Regions from separate parts of the Bradyrhizobium sp. 482_C4_N1_8 genome, predicted to be linked through region 1. Evidence: riboswitches for the same ligand, from Rfam matches in the RefSeq annotation. Region 1 holds a riboswitch; the other holds the start of a gene.
The links. Region 1 has a riboswitch for cobalamin ahead of AB7Z56_RS20970 (ribonucleoside-diphosphate reductase subunit alpha). Riboswitches for the same ligand answer to the same signal wherever they lie in the genome.

Region 1 (7,991 bases):
GCTGTGACGTGCCACTGACGTCATACCGAGGTTACAAGAGTGTCCCGTATTGTCTTTGCCGCCAGGCGCTTCCGCGCCGGCGTTGTCGCGTTCGTTTCCCTGTATTCGCTCGATCTGTCCATTGCCCAGGCCCAGCAGTCGGCATCGCCCGATCTGCTGCCGCCGGTCGAGGTCGCGCCGACCGAGCGTGCGGCCAAGCCGCGAGCCGCGCGGCCTGCGCCCGACCAGCCCGAGCAGCGGCGCGTCGCTCGGCTGCCGAAGCCCGAGCTGGTGCCGGCGTCGCCCCCGGTTGCCGGGGTATCCGCGGCCAACCTGTTTCCGACGGTCGTCGTCAGTCCGACGGGCGTTGTCACTCCGACCAATCTGGTTGCGAGCTCGGTGACGGTTCTGACCGCCAGAGACATGGAGCGCGATCAGCGCCGGACCGCATCCGATGCGCTGAGCGCGGTTCCTGGCCTGAACCTCGTGCAGACCGGCGGTCCGGGTGGACAGACGTCGATCTTCATGCGCGGAACGAATTCCAACCACACCAAGGTCCTGATCGACGGCATCGATGTCAGCGATCCCAGCAACCCGAACCGTTCGTTTGATTTCGGCCAGTTGCTCACCTCCGACATTCAGCAGATCGAAGTCCTGCGCGGTCCGCAGGGCGGTCTCTACGGCGCAGACGCGCTGGGTGGCGTGATCTCCATCGTGACGAAGAAGGGCGACGGTCCCGCCCGCGCCACCGGCTCGGTCGAGGGAGGCTCGTTCGGAACGTTCAATCAAACTGCAGGTCTGAGCGGTTCACAGGACCACTTCAACTATGCCTTCAACGTCGCGCATTTCCACGCGAACGACGTGCCGGTGACGCCGGTCGAATTGCTGCCGCCGGGGCAGAAGGCGATCGGCAACTATTACGACAACATGACCTATTCGACGAAGCTTGGCGTCGAATTGAGCGAAAACCTGACGCTCAATAGCGTGGCGCGGTACACCGACGCCACCCTGCGCTTTACCGGAGACACCTTCGATCCCGTCACATCCGCGAGCTTTCCCGCGGCCGCGCAAAGCACGCAGACGGTGCACCAGCTCTTCACGCGCGGGGAGGCGGTCTGGTCCGCTCTCGACGACCGGATGAAAAGCTATTTCGGCGTCAACTACACCAATCACTGGAACTACAACATCTCGCCCGGCGACGCGATGGCCACGATCACGACCGGCGACCGCGTCAAGTATGATTGGCACACCACGACCCAGCTCGCGCCCAACAACAATGTCATCATTGGCGCGGAGCATGAGACCGAAACACTGCAAACGGCGACGGTTTCGGCGCAAAACGTCAACAAGGCCGGATATATGGAGCTGCAGTCCCAGTTCCGGGATCGCATCTTCTTCACGGCCAATGTCCGGCAGGACGACAACGAGCGGTTTGGAGAGCATCCGACCTTTCGTCTGGCGTCTGCCGTGATCGTGCCGGTCACGGATACGAAGTTCAAGGGAAGCTACGGCACGGGGTTCAAGGCGCCGACGCTCAACCAGCTTTACGTCAGCTTTCCCGCGTTCTTCTTCTTTGCAAATCCCAACCTCAGGCCCGAGGAAAGCGTCGGATACGACGCCGGCTTCGAGCAACCCTTGTTTGGCGATCGTGTCCGCTTCGGGTCGACCTACTTCCGTAACAACATTACCGACCTGATCCAGAGCACGTTCGATCCCGTGACGTTCACGAGCACCAGCACCAATATCGGCAAGGCGATCACGGAGGGCACGGAGAGCTTCGTCGCGGCTGCGATCACCGACCGGCTTCGCGTTCGTGCCGACTACACTTTTACCCGCGCAGTGGATGCAACGGCGGGACTGGAGCTGCTGAGGCGTCCGAAGGAGAAGTGGAGCGCAAATGTCATCTGGAATCCGATCGACCCGCTCACATTGTCCGCAACCGTGTTGCACGTCGGGAGTTTCGTCGATGGCAACCGCGACTTCAGCATTCCGCGTCTGCTGGCTCCGGCCTACACCGTCGTCAATGTGGCGGCCGAATATCTGGTCACCGACCAGGTGAAGGTGTTTGGCCGGGTCGATAATCTCGCCAATGTGCACTATCAAAATCCGACCGGCTTTCTGCAGCCGGGACTGGGCGTCTATGGCGGCATTCGGCTGGCGAATTACGACGTCAGATAGCGAGAGAGAGAGAGAGAGAGAGAGAGAAGCCTCATGACGACGGCCGATCCGCTCATGGACCTGATCGCAAGCCAGCTTGCCGACGCTGAGGCCGGCTGGAGCGTCGGCACGTTCGGTGCCATTGCCGAGTTCACACGCGAGCCCGGTGAGGCCCTCGATATGGAGCAGTCTCGCAACGGGATCAGCGCCGTGACGCAGAAGGGTGGGATACGCGTTGTCTCCCACCCGGATCTGCGCCTGATCGCATCGGAATCGCCGACCACGGAGAGCTGGAGCCACCGCATCGCGCTGTGTCTTCCGCATGAAGCCAGCGCCATGAGTGGTCGTACCGTGCTGACCGAGCTCGGTCCGGATGTCGAGGCGCTCCTGACGAGGGATCGCAGCGGCATCCTGTTCGACCTTGGTCTCGGAACGTTGCAGATCGACGCCTGCATCCGCGTCAGCGATGCCGATGCCGTCGCCGCGCTCAGGAGCCGCACGGGCCAATCCGTGTTCGCGCCCGAAAGCGACGCCATGCGGATCATTCTGGCCGCCAATCCGCACCGCGTCTTCATCAGCCGCATCGGGCGCGCCGAGGTATTCCAGCCGATCCCGCCGCCGGGTGGGCGAAGCCCTGACGGCCCGCACACCCACGTCCTGCCAAAGCTGCTCGCGCATCGCCGCACCCATGCCGCCACCGAGCCGCTGCCTGAGGGGTGGATCCCCTGCGCGCATCTCTATCCGGCCCATCCGCTCCGCGATCAGCTCGGCCGCAAGCGCGCTTTTCGGCCGGATCATCACGCAGCCTTCCAGGCGCTGCTCGAGCTCTATGGGCTGCCGGAGCTAACGGTGTGCAAGAGGGCCGTGGTCGACGCGGTCGCGAAGGGGCGGGGACCTGAGATGGCGACGCTTCCGCCCGATCGCACAGCGCGCGCCACCGTTCGCGTGGCCTTGCGCCAATTGGCGGCCAAGGAGCCGCACACGGCGGCACTCGCCGCCTGGCTTGCCGCCTACGACCGGCGCGATCCAGCCGAGACTGAAGATCCCATGGAGGCTCTTCACTGAGTCAGACGTGATGCCGCGTTTCAGCAAAAATGTGCTACAAATCCCGCAAGGAGATCGTTCCATGACTGTCACCATCCTGCCGCCCCACGCCGACCGTTTCCGCCTTCATCCGGTCGCGTCGCGCCTCGCGCCGATGTTCTGCTTTGCACTGCTGACGGTGTCATGCGCGCTCGCGAGCTTCGCGCTTGCCTGCGCGACGCCGTTTGCGGCGTTCGCCGTCGTCGCCGCCGCGATGCTGCCGATGCGTCCGGCGCTGCTCGTCGTCACCGGCGCCTGGCTCGTGAACCAGACCATCGGCTTTGGCGTGCTGCACTATCCCATCGATGGCAGCACCATCGCCTGGGGCTTTGTCATCGGTGCTGCCGCGTTGCTGTCGACGGCAGCGGCATCGACCGTTCTCCGCCTGCTGCCGCAGGGCCGCACGCCGCTGATGCTGGCCATCGCGCTCGTCGCCGCCTACGCCGCCTATGAGCTCGCGCTGCTTGCCGCGACGCCGTTCCTTGGCGGAGAGGGCGCGTTCACTGCGGCCATCGTGACGCGCATCGGGCTGACCAGCGCCGTCTGGCTCGCCGGCCTCGTCGCCGCCTGCGAGATCGTCCGCCTGGTCGATCCGTTCGGGCGCGCGATGCGGAACGCGTAATGCTGGATGTGCGTCATCCCAAGGGTTGCGCGAGCCAGGCGGGAACTCCCGCATTCCACAGGGAACACCGCTTCCGGCCCGCAACGAATCGTTGACACCCGGCTGCATATGTCACCACATGTGGGCGTCACGGTTCCGCTGGATCGCAAGATTTAGTGGCTAAGAGGGAAGCCGGTGAACCGCGCGAGAGCGCGGAATTCCGGCGCTGCCCCCGCAACTGTCAGCAGCGAGCTGCTTCCGAACAATCGTCACTGGTGCCTTTCGCGCCGGGAAGACGGGAAGTGGGCGACGACCTGCGAGCCAGGAGACCTGCCGCGACGATCTGAACGTCCACGGGCGGGGTGTCCGGCGGTCGCTTGCACGCACCGCCCGGCAACTCTGCCGCCGGCGTTTCTGCAGCGTCCTTCCTTACAGCCCCGTTCAAACACAACGCGCGCATCACGGGGCCCTTTGATGTCACTCAACCTGCACGACGCGGACACCGCTTCCGCACCCATCGTTCATTTGCGTCCACAATCGCTTGCGCCTGCTTCGAGCGAGCCGGCCATGCAGATCATCCGTCGCAACGGCAAGGTCTCGCCGTTCGATTCCGCGAAGATCGCGGTCGCCATGACCAAGGCGTTTCTTGCGGTCGAAGGCACCAGTGCGGTCGCCTCGCGCCGCGTCCATGAGAGCGTGGAGCAGCTGACGGCCGAAGTCGTCGCTGCGTTGATGCGGCGGGCAGGCGAGGGACGCACCTTCCATATCGAGGATGTGCAGGACCAGGTCGAGCTCGCCTTGATGCGGAGCGAGCACCACAAGGTCGCACGCGCCTATGTGCTGTACCGCGAGGAGCGGTCGCGCCAGCGCGCCGAGGAGGCGGCCGCGGAAGCGACGCCCGCTGTCGCGCCGGCACTTCATGTCACGCTCGCCGACGGTTCGCGCGTTGGTCTCGACACCAAGCGGCTTGCGCTGATTATCGGCGAAGCCTGCGCCGGTCTCGACGGCGTCTCCGCGGCACCCGTGCTCACCGAGACCACCCGCAATCTCTACGACGGCATCAGCCAGGACGAACTGGCGCTGGCCTCGATCATGGCCGCACGCACGCTGGTCGAGCAGGAGCCGAATTATGCTTATGTCAGTGCGCGCCTGCTGCTGGACAAGCTCCGCGGCGAGGTGCTGTCCTATGTCCATGCCGGGCCGACCTTCGCCTCGCAGGCCGATATGGCTGTGCGCTATGCCGAATATTACCCGGCCTACGTGAAGACCGGCATCGCTGCCGAACTGCTCGATCCTGAACTGGCCCGCTTCGACCTCGGCCGGATCGCGGCTGCACTCAAGCCCGAGCGCGACCTGAACTTCCAGTTCCTCGGCCTCCAGACGCTGTACGACCGCTACTTCCTGCACGTCCGCGGCAAGCGGATCGAACTGCCGCAAGCTTTCTTCATGCGCGTCGCGATGGGTCTTGCGGTGCGCGAGATCGACCGAGAGGCCAAGGCGATCGAGTTCTACGATCTGCTGTCATCGTTCGACTTCATGGCCTCGACGCCGACGCTGTTCAATTCGGGTACGCTGCGTCCGCAATTGTCGTCCTGTTTTCTCACAACAGTCTCGGACGACCTCGACGGCATCTTCAAGTCGATCAAGGACAACGCACTGCTGGCAAAATATTCCGGCGGTCTCGGCAACGACTGGACGCCGGTTCGCGGCCTCGGCGCCCACATCAAGGGCACCAACGGCGAGAGCCAGGGCATTATTCCATTCCTGAAGGTCGCCAACGATACCGCGATTGCCGTCAACCAGGGCGGCAAGCGCAAGGGCGCCGTCTGCGCCTATCTGGAAACCTGGCACGTCGACATCGAGGAGTTCCTTGACCTGCGCAAGAACACCGGCGACGACCGCCGCCGCACCCACGACATGAACACCGCCAATTGGGTGCCGGACCTGTTCATGCAGCGCGTCGATATCGACGGCGAATGGACGCTGTTTTCGCCGGACGAGACGCCCGATTTGCACGGTCTCTACGGCGAGGCGTTCAAGACGGCTTACGAGGCCTATGAGACCAAGGCGAAAGCCGGCGGCATGCGCGTCTTCAAGACCGTGCGCGCGAGCGACCTCTGGCGTCGCATGTTGACGATGCTGTTCGAGACCGGTCATCCCTGGATCACCTTCAAGGACCCCTGCAATCTGCGTTCGCCGCAACGCCACGCGGGCGTGATCCATTCCTCGAACCTCTGCACCGAGATCACGCTGAACACCTCGGGCGACGAGGTCGCGGTCTGCAATCTCGGCTCCGTCAACATGCTCAACCATGTCGGGCCTGATGGTGTCGACCAGGCCAAGCTGAAGCGGACGGTGACGACAGCAGTACGGATGCTCGACAACGTCATCGACATCAATTTCTACACGATCCCCGAAGCGCGTCGCTCCAACATGCGTCATCGACCCGTCGGTCTCGGCCTGATGGGATTTCAGGAAGCGCTTCAGATCCAGCGCATTCCGACCGCGTCCGACGCGGCCGTGACGTTCGCCGACACCAGCATGGAGGCAATCTCGTTCCACGCGATCGAAGCGTCGTCCGATCTTGCCGCGGAGCGCGGACGCTATCCGAGCTTCGAGGGCTCGCTGTGGTCGAAGGGCGTCTTGCCGCTCGACTCCATCCAGCTTCTCGCCGACGCGCGCGGTGGTCTCGACGTTGATCGCTCCGCAACACTCGACTGGGATCGCCTCCGCAAGAAGGTCACGTCCAGCGGCATGCGCAACTCGAACGTCATGGCGATCGCGCCAACGGCGACGATCTCCAACATCTGCGGCGTCTCGCAGTCGATCGAGCCGAACTATCAGAACCTGTTCGTGAAATCGAACATGTCCGGCGACTTCACGGTCGTGAACGAGTTCCTGGTGCGCGACCTCAAGGCGAGGGGGCTTTGGGACGAGGTGATGGTCTCCGACCTCAAATATTTCGACGGCAGCGTCGGCCAGATCGACCGCGTTCCTGACGATCTGAAGGCGCTCTACGCCACCGCCTTCGAGATCGACAGCGCCTGGCTGATCGAGGCGGCCGCGCGCCGGCAGAAATGGATCGACCAGTCGCAGTCGCTCAACATCTACATCGCCAATCCCTCCGGCAAGAAGCTCGATGCGCTCTACCGGCTGGCCTGGCGGCGCGGCTTGAAGACGACCTACTATTTGCGCTCGCGCAGCGCCACGCATGTCGAGAAATCGACGTTGAAGGGCACCGATGGAAAGCTCAATGCGGTGTCCGCGTCTGTGGCGGTGTCGCACGCGCCGATCATGATACCGACCTCTGCGGTGCCGGACCTCGACGGCATCAAGGCCTGCCGGATCGACGATCCCGAATGCGAAGCGTGCCAGTGAGGAGATGACGATGCTCGACTGGTCCGATACCGAAACCACAGCGGCCGCTCCTGCCGTCTCAAGTCTCGCCACCGCACTGCGTCCGCAGACCCAGCTCAAGCTCGAGCCGGCCGACCCGACCGGCTTAGGCGCGATCGATCGCGCCGGCGGCCGCGTCTCGGTCGACGAGAAGCGGATGATCAACTGCCGCGCCGACGTCAACCAGCTGCTTCCGCTGAAGTACAAATGGGCCTGGGAGAAGTATCTCTCAGGCTGCAACAATCACTGGATGCCGACCGAAGTCTCGATGCAGGCCGACATCGCGCTATGGAAGTCGCGGGACGGGCTGACCGAGGACGAGCGGCGCGCGATCAAGCGCAATCTCGGCTTCTTCGCAGCCTCTGAATCGCTCGTCGCCAACAACATCGTGCTGGCGATCTACCGACACCTCACCAATCCGGAGTGCCGGCAGTACCTCCTTCGGCAGGCCTTCGAGGAGGCGGTGCACACCCACACCTTCCAGTATATCGTGGAAAGCCTCGGCCTCGACGAAGGCGAGCTGTTCAACATGTACCGCGAGGTGCCGTCGATCACGGACAAGGCGGCCTGGGCGCTCAAGCACACGCAGCACCTGGACGATCCGTCGTTCCAGACGGGGACGCCGGATAGCGACCGCGCCTTCCTGCGCGATCTCGTCGCCTTCTATGTCGTGTTCGAGGGGATGTGGTTCTACACCGGCTTCGCGCAGATCCTGTCGCTCGGCCGCCGCAACAAGATGGTCGGCATCGCCGAGCAGTATCAATACATCCTGCGC
Region 2 (7,991 bases), 1.9 Mb from region 1:
ATCGAACCCGGAGTCGTATCGGGCGCCAAGCTCGTGTTGAGTTACGCAACCGGCATCGCCGTCGGCGGCGTTGCGCTGAAGCTCGCGGTCGAGACCGTGCGCGAGCAGGGCATCACGTCGTTCGCGGCGCGGACGCTCGCCACCACGGGCCTCGTGTTCGTCTTCTTCGAGATCCTGCCGCACTTCCCGGTCGGCGTCTCCGAGGTGCACTTCATCCTCGGCTCGACCCTGTTCCTGCTGTTTGGGGCAGCGCCCGCGGCCTTCGGCCTTGCGTTCGGACTGTTGTTCCAGGGCATCTTCTTCGAGCCGCCCGATCTGCCGCAATTCGGCATGAACGTCACCACGCTGCTGGTGCCGCTGTTCGGGATCCAGGCGATCGCCGCGCGGATCATTGCCCGCAACACCGCCTATGTCGATCTCAGGTATCGCCAGGCGCTGGCGCTTTCGACCACGTATCAGGCCGGCGTCATCGCCTGGGTCGCGTTCTGGGCGCTCTATGGCTCGGGCTTCGGTGCGACCAACCTCGTCAACATCGCGACCTTCGCGGCCTCCTACGCGCTCGTCATCGTGATCGAGCCGCTGGCCGACCTCGGTGTGCTGGCGCTGGCGAAGTCGCTGCGCGGCGTCACCGCGCCCGGCCTCGTTACCCCGCGTTTGCATAACGCGGCTTGAGAGAGACAAGCGAACGGGCGGCCGTGATGGCCGCCCTTCGCACTCACGATGCTCACGCTCTCCCTGATAGGCATCGGTTGCGGCGATCCCGAGCAGCTCACGCGCGCCGCCGTTCAAGCCATCAACGCGGCCGATCTCATCCTGATCCCGCGCAAGGGGACGGCGAAGTCCGATCTCGCAGATCTCAGGCGGACGATCTGCGCGGATGTGCTCACCAATCAAACGACGCGCATTGCCGAGTTCGATCTTCCCGTGCGCGATGCCGGTGAAGCGGATTATCACAAGGGCGTGGACGATTGGCACGAGGCCGTGGCCGCGGCCTGGTCGCAGACGATCGCCAGCCATCTCGGTGATGATGGCAAGGTCGCGCTGCTGATCTGGGGCGATCCTTCGCTCTACGATTCCTCGCTGCGCATTGCGCGGCGGCTCGATCCCTTGCCTGATATCGAAGTTGTGCCCGGCATCACCTCGATCCAGGCGCTGTGCGCGGCGCATGCGCTGCCGCTCAACGACATCGGCGAACCCTTCCTCGTCACGACGGGGCGCCGCTTGCGCGAGGGCGGCTGGCCGCAAGGCGTCGATACCGTGGTGGTGATGCTCGACGGCGGCACGGCGTTCCAGTCGCTCGATCCTGCGGGGCTGCACATCTGGTGGGGCGCTTATCTCGGCATGCCCGATCAGATCGTCATGTCGGGCGTTCTGGCCGAGATCGGCCCGCACATCATCGCCGCGCGACAGGATGCGCGCGAGCGGCACGGCTGGATCATGGACAGCTACATTCTCAAGCGCAGGCCGTAAGCGAGGCAGCATGCTCCCTGAATGGGTCACCCGGAAATGCCCCGATGTCTCCGCTGTCCATCGCGAGGCGGCGCTCGCGCGTCAGGCGCAACTGACGAAGCCGGCTGGCGCGCTCGGCCGGCTGGAGCAGCTTGCGGTCGAGCTTGCGGGCCTGCAGGCGACCGAGCAGCCGCGTGCCGCGCGGGTGCCGATCATCGTCTTCGCCGGCGATCACGGCATCGTCGCGCAGGGCGTGTCGGCCTATCCGCAAGGAGTGACCATCGCGATGATGGCGAATTTTGCCTCGGGCGGTGCCGCGATCTCGGTGCTGGCGCGTGAGCTTGGCTCAAACCTTGAGGTCGTCGACGCCGGTACGCTGGCACAGGAGGAGATGGCAGGAATCGTCACCGACAAGCCGCGCAGCGGCACGCGCGACTTCAGCGTGGAAGCCGCGCTCACCCCCACGGAGCTGGCATTCGCCTTCGAAGCCGGTCAGCGCGCAGTCGCGCGCGCAGACGCCGGCAGGCCCGATCTCCTGATCTTCGGCGAGATGGGCATCGGCAATACCACGACGTCGGCGGCGATTGCGGCGAGCCTGCTTGGCATCAGTGCCGAGGAGATCGCGGGCAGCGGTACCGGCGTCGATGCGGCCGGCCGTGCGCACAAGGCGCGCGTGATCGACGCTGCGATCGTGCGGCATGGCGTTGCAGGTGCTTCGCCGGAAAAGATCCTGTGCGCCGTCGGCGGCCTCGAAATCTCGGCGATCTGCGGCGCCATCATTGCGGCTGCACAAGCCCGCATTCCCGTGTTGATCGATGGCTTCATCGTATCCGTGGCCGCGTTGGCGGCGGTGCGGCTGAACCCGTCGTGCCAGCCATTCCTGCTGCCGTCGCATCAATCGGCGGAGCAGGGGCATCGGCTGGTGCTGCGCGCGCTGAACGTGCAGCCGTTGATCAGCCTCGATCTCAGGCTCGGCGAAGGATCGGGTGCCGCCATCGCGCTGCCGCTGGTGCGGCTCGCGTGCAGCCTTCACAACGGCATGGCGACCTTCGCGCAGGCCAACGTGCCGGATCGCCCGGCCTGATCCAGCTCAAGCCGCGCGCTGATTGACCGCGACGACGCGCCAGCCGGTGGCGAGCCGGTCGATCCGGGTCAGTGACAACGGATCGATCACGAAGCGCAGGGCCGCTTGTGGTGTCAGATCCAGAGCAATGCAGAGTGCGGCGCGGATCGTGCCGGAGTGCACGACGAGCGTTGCTGAGCCGGCGCCGATTTGCGCGAGACCCAGCCGGACGCGCGCGACCTGATCCTCAAAACTTTCGCCGCCCGGCGGCCGGCCGCGCGCCGGATTGCTCCAGAACTGCGCATAGGCCTCGCCGCCGGTCGCCGCGAGCTCGTCATGCCGCAGGCCGGTCCAGTCGCCAAAATCCTGCTCACTGAATTCGGGCACCAACGCGGGTTCGAGTCCCAGCGCGCGCGCCGTCTCAACCGTACGTCGCGCCGGGCTCGCCAAGCTCGCAGCATCTGGCGGAAGCCTCTGCCGCAACGCCTCCAGCTGCACGCGATCGCCGAGATCGGCGGGCGCGTCGGCTGCGTGGATCGTCCCTTTGGCGCCGTCGACGGGCGCATGCCGTATCAGCCAGAGGAAGGTCTCGCCTTCCATGCCTATCTCCAGGGAAGTTGGTCGCTGTGGTAATAACGTCGCACCGGCACATTGACTCTGTCTTGTCGGTAATCCTAGATGGCTTTGACGGTTTCCCCGAGTGGGGATGAAAAGGGAATGCGGTGCGGGGATTTTGTCCCCAATGCCGCGGCTGCCCCCGCAACTGTAAGCGGCGAATCTTGCGTCACGAGCCACTGGGTATCTCGGTCCCGGGAAGGCGATGCAAGGTACTGACCCGCGAGCCAGGAGACCTGCCGTCAGCCGTGGTCACACGCGAAGATGTCGGTCGGGGAGTACAGACATTCGGCTTCATCGGAAGGCTCATAAGCCGGAAGATGGGACCTTGGTTCGCGGTGACGTGCCACTGACGTCACACCGAGGTCCCGAACTGTGTCTTCCATTCGTCTTGTACGACCGCGTTGCTTCCTGCTCGCTTCCGCCGCGCTTACGTCATTTGCCACCCTCGATCTGCCTGCCGCCGTGGCGCAGCAGGCCCGCGAGCCGCTGCCGCCGGTCGAGGTGTCGCCCGCCCAATCCCGCAAACCGGCAAAGCCGGCGGCCCGGGACGCGCAGAGCCCACGCCGCGCAGCATCGCGCAGGCCAGCGGCCGCATCGGCCGCGGCCAAGCCCGTCGTGCCGACCGCGGCGGCGCAGACGCCGCTCAACACCAATGTGGTTGCCGAGAGCGCCTCGCGCCTCGGCCTGACCGTGCAGGAGACACCCGCGACCGTCGAAGTCATCTCGGCCGCGACCATGCGGGAGCAGGGCTATCGCACCGTGTCGGAGGTTGCGCAGGGCGCGGTCGGTGTCACCTCCGGCGACAATCCGGCCGAGCCCGCGGCTTTCTCCATGCGTGGCTTCACCAACAGCCAGATCAACATGCTCTACAACGGCATCAAGATCGGTCCGCAGAACATGACCTCGCGGATCACGGATACGGCCAATCTCGCAGCCGTGGAATTTTTGAAAGGTCCGGCCTCGCTGATGTCGGGCGAAGGTGCCGCCGGTGGCGCAATCAACTTGATCACGAAGCAGCCACACACCGGGCCGATCCGGAATGAAGCTGACTTTTCCTGGGATTCGCTCAACTCGTTCGGCGTCCATTACGGCTCGGGCGGCAGCACTAACGTGCAGGGGCTCGACTACCGCTTCGACATCAGCCGCGCCTCGCTCAATGGCTTTGCCGACGACACCAATACCAAGACGTTGGATGTGTCTGGCCAGCTCAATTACCGCATCTCCGACAGCCTCAAGATCTGGGGCGCGATCGAGTACCGGGAAGATCGCTCGAAGGCCTATTGGGGCGCACCGCTGGTACCGATCGCCTTCAGCGGCTCGCATGCGACGAGCGGCATTGTTTCGGGCAATTACGTCTCGAACTTCAACAAAACGAAGCTCGGTGCGATCACGATCGACGATCGTACCTTCAACACCAATTACAACGTTCTCGACAACCGCAACGTGGCACAAGAGGTGTGGCTGCGCGGCGGCTTCGAACTGAAGCTGGCGCCTGACCTGACGCTGAAAAGCCAAGCCTATGCCTATGGCGCGGAGCGTACCTGGTTCAACAACGAGATCGAGGCTTTCAATGCCAGTACGGGCCTGCCCAACTCGAACATGGTCGATCGCGAGCGCTTCTATGTTGCACATAGCCAACGCCTTGTCGGCAACATTACCGACCTGATTTGGGACGCTAATATCGCAGGCTTCGACAACCGCCTGGTCACGACACTTTCGTCCAGCTATCTCGATTTCGTCAGGCCAGGCGCGGCCAACTTCCCGGACGATTACGTCTCGCTCGTCAATCCCGACCGTGGCCTTTACGGCCTGCTCACGACGCAGCAACAGACCGCGCGCATCGACAACGAAGCGCTGTCGTTCGAGGACCGGCTGAAGCTCACGCGAACCTTCGCGCTGGTCGGCGGCCTGCGCGTCGAGCATATCGGGCTTGACCGCAACTCGACCGACTCCGCCGGGCTGGAAAAGGCGAACTTCCCGTTCTCGACGTCCTGGGTCCCGACGACGGGGCGTATCGGCTACACTTGGGAGGCCGTTCCGGGCCTGACCTTCTTCAGCCAGTATGCGACCGGCGCCGATATCTCGGCCAACAACATCTTCCTGCTCGGCCCGACCCAGCCGCTCGACCTGACCACCGCGCGCACCTATGAGACCGGCGTCAAGCACCTGTTCTGGGACAACAGGGCGGAGTGGTCGTTCTCGGCCTACGACATCCTGCGCAAGAACGTCTATGCAGCGGCCGGCGGCATGCAGCTCAACATCGCAGGCCGGCAGGAGTCGAAGGGCGTCGAGCTCGCCGCGGCCGTACGCCCGATCGATCCCCTGCGGCTCTGGGGCAACATCGCTTATGTCGATGCACGCTATGCCGACTACAATTTTGCCGGTGGTTCGTTCTCCGGCAACACGCCGCCGAACGTGCCGCGTGTCGTGGCCAATGCCGGTGCGTCGTACCGGTTCTTCACGCCCTGGCCGGTGGAGCTCGGCATCACGGGCCGCTATGTCGGCGACCGCTACAACACCGATGCCAACGTCGTGACGATGAAGGCCTACACCGTCGCCGACGTCTACGCCTTCGTCGACATCCCGAAGACGGTGTTCAACGCGGTCGACCAGGCCCGTCTGGGCTTCCGCGTGCGCAACATCACCGACAAGCGCTACGCGATCTGGGGCGATCCGTTCTATCCCGACCAGATCCTGCTCGGTGCGCCCAGGACCTATGAGCTCTCGGCCGCGTTCAAATGGTAGGGCGCTGACCACATGATGAACGCGATCGTGCTGCTGCATCGCTGGCTCGGGATCGCGTTCTGCCTGCTGTTCGCGATGTGGTTCGCGAGCGGAATCGTGATGCACTTTGTCCCGTTTCCGTCATTGACGGAGGCGGAGCGCTTTTCCGGACTTACGCCGGTTGATCGCGGAGAGGTGAGGATTACGGTCGCGGATGCCGTCGCCGCGAGCGAGATCGCGGACGCCACGCGCGTTCGCCTGGTCCAGCGGAGCGACGGGCCGGTCTATGTCGTGTCGGACCGGTCGCGTGTGGGCGCGGTCCATGCCTCCGACGGACGGGATGCATCGGTGACGTCCGCCGACGTCGCGGTCGGTATCGCGCGGGATCATGCCCGGCAACGCGGGCTCGATGCCGCGCGGGCGGCGATGATTTCGGGCGCGGATTATGATCAATGGAGCGTACCCAACGGCTTTGATCGACACCGGCCTCTGTTGCGCGTCGCTCTTGGCGATGCGGCCGGAACCGAGGCCTATGTCTCCTCGCGCACCGGCGAAGTCGTGCTGGATACGACCCGCAGCGAGCGCGGGTGGAATTGGGCCGGCAGCGTCCTGCACTGGATCTATCCGACGGTCCTGAGGAGCAACTGGTCCCTTTGGGATCAGGTGGTCTCGACATTGTCGCTGGTGGCTTTTATCGCCGCGACGCTCGGCGCGGTGCTCGGAATTACCAGGATCAGGATTCGAGGGCGTCGGGTCTCGTCGCCTTATCGCGGGTGGCACGCACTGCATCACATCATTGGTCTCGTCGCGACCGTTTTCGTGCTGACCTGGAGTTTCAGTGGCTGGCTCTCGATGGATCACGGCCGGCTGTTCTCGCGTGGGGAGCTGACCCCGACCGAAGCGGGCGTGGTGTATGCCACGCCTGACTGGACGACGGCCTCTCCGGTCGGTCAGCCGTCGGCTCGCGAAGTCGAATGGTTCGCCGTCAGCGGTGTCGTCTACCGGCGCGACCGGATCGGCCTCGCCAGTCAGACCTTGACCAAAACGGCGGAGGCGAGCCGCAGCGGGCCGGTGGCATTCCTCGGCGAGAAGGATGTCCATGACCTGACGACGCGCCTTGCGCCGGACTGTGGCGCCCCGTCCGTTCTTGCCGACAATGACGACTATCCCGCGCACTCGGCTGTCCCCGGAGCGCCCGTCTATCGCTCCCGATGCGGCGACCTCTGGTTCGACATCGACGGTGCCGACGGCCGCGTGCTGCAAAGACTGGATGCCTCGCGGCGGGCCTATCGCTGGTTCTATGGCGCGCTTCACACGCTCGATTTTCCCGTTCTCATGGCGCATCCGCGTCTGCGCGATATCATGGTCGTCGGGCTCTGCTTGCTCGGGCTGGCATTTTCCGTCACCGGCATCGTGATCGGCTGGCGGCGCTTGCGGTCGACGTTCGCGGCTTGAGCTGCGTATCGAGCAAATCATATGCGCCATGCAAATTGCGGGTTGCGCGGGCGATGGCAGGCGCGGATGATCGTCCGAGGGGGCGCAGCGGTGCGCTCTCTCAATGGGGCGATCGTGATCGATGTCAATTCAGCGCAAGCGCCTCGGCATGATGACCCCGTCGTCAAACTCGGTGCTGGAGCCCGTCACCAATTCCATGCTGCATGGCGTGGCCGGCGTCACCGCTCATTTTTCGCGCTTCCGCGTTACCGAGATCGCGCTCGATGCCGCGGCGCTGAACCAGTTCGATGCCTCGGTGATGCTGCCGGTGGCGGATCTGTTGGCGGACGCCAAGGTCGATGCCATTGCCTGGAACGGCACATCGGCAAGCTGGCTCGGTATCGACCGCGATCGGAGCCTGTGCGAAGCGATCGCGGCGCGGACCCATGTCCCGGCGACGACCTCCACGCTCGCCTGCATCGACGCGGTCCGCGCGCTCGGCGCCGGACGTGTCGGCCTGGTCTCACCCTATACGGACGACGTGCAACGGCGGATCGGCGATGGCTGGGCCGAGGAGGGGATCGCCCCTCACGCCGAGCGGCATCTCGGCCTGCGCGATAATTTTTCCTTCGGTGAGGTCACGCCCGCGACGATCGCCGACATGATCCGCGCGGTCGCGGCGGACGGTGCCGATGCCGTCGTC

Region 2: linked by a shared signal. The riboswitch ahead of AB7Z56_RS30225 (TonB-dependent receptor) and the one ahead of AB7Z56_RS20970 (ribonucleoside-diphosphate reductase subunit alpha) in region 1 are both predicted to bind cobalamin.

What each region holds. Positions count from the first base shown of each region.
Region 1 covers NZ_CP197231.1:4,387,163-4,395,153, forward strand. The annotation lists gene AB7Z56_RS20955 (TonB-dependent receptor plug domain-containing protein) at 40-2,157, shown strand; gene AB7Z56_RS20960 (DUF6925 family protein) at 2,191-3,201, shown strand; gene AB7Z56_RS20965 (hypothetical protein) at 3,263-3,841, shown strand; cobalamin riboswitch at 3,955-4,172, shown strand; gene AB7Z56_RS20970 (ribonucleoside-diphosphate reductase subunit alpha) at 4,295-7,198, shown strand; gene AB7Z56_RS20975 (ribonucleotide-diphosphate reductase subunit beta) at 7,209-7,991, shown strand, end outside.
Region 2 covers NZ_CP197231.1:6,299,385-6,307,375, reverse strand. The annotation lists gene AB7Z56_RS30245 (energy-coupling factor ABC transporter permease) at 1-672, shown strand, start outside; gene cobF (precorrin-6A synthase (deacetylating)) at 721-1,470, shown strand; gene cobT (nicotinate-nucleotide--dimethylbenzimidazole phosphoribosyltransferase) at 1,481-2,533, shown strand; gene AB7Z56_RS30230 (histidine phosphatase family protein) at 2,540-3,112, opposite strand; cobalamin riboswitch at 3,184-3,385, shown strand; gene AB7Z56_RS30225 (TonB-dependent receptor) at 3,503-5,875, shown strand; gene AB7Z56_RS30220 (PepSY domain-containing protein) at 5,888-7,309, shown strand; gene AB7Z56_RS30215 (maleate cis-trans isomerase family protein) at 7,431-7,991, shown strand, end outside.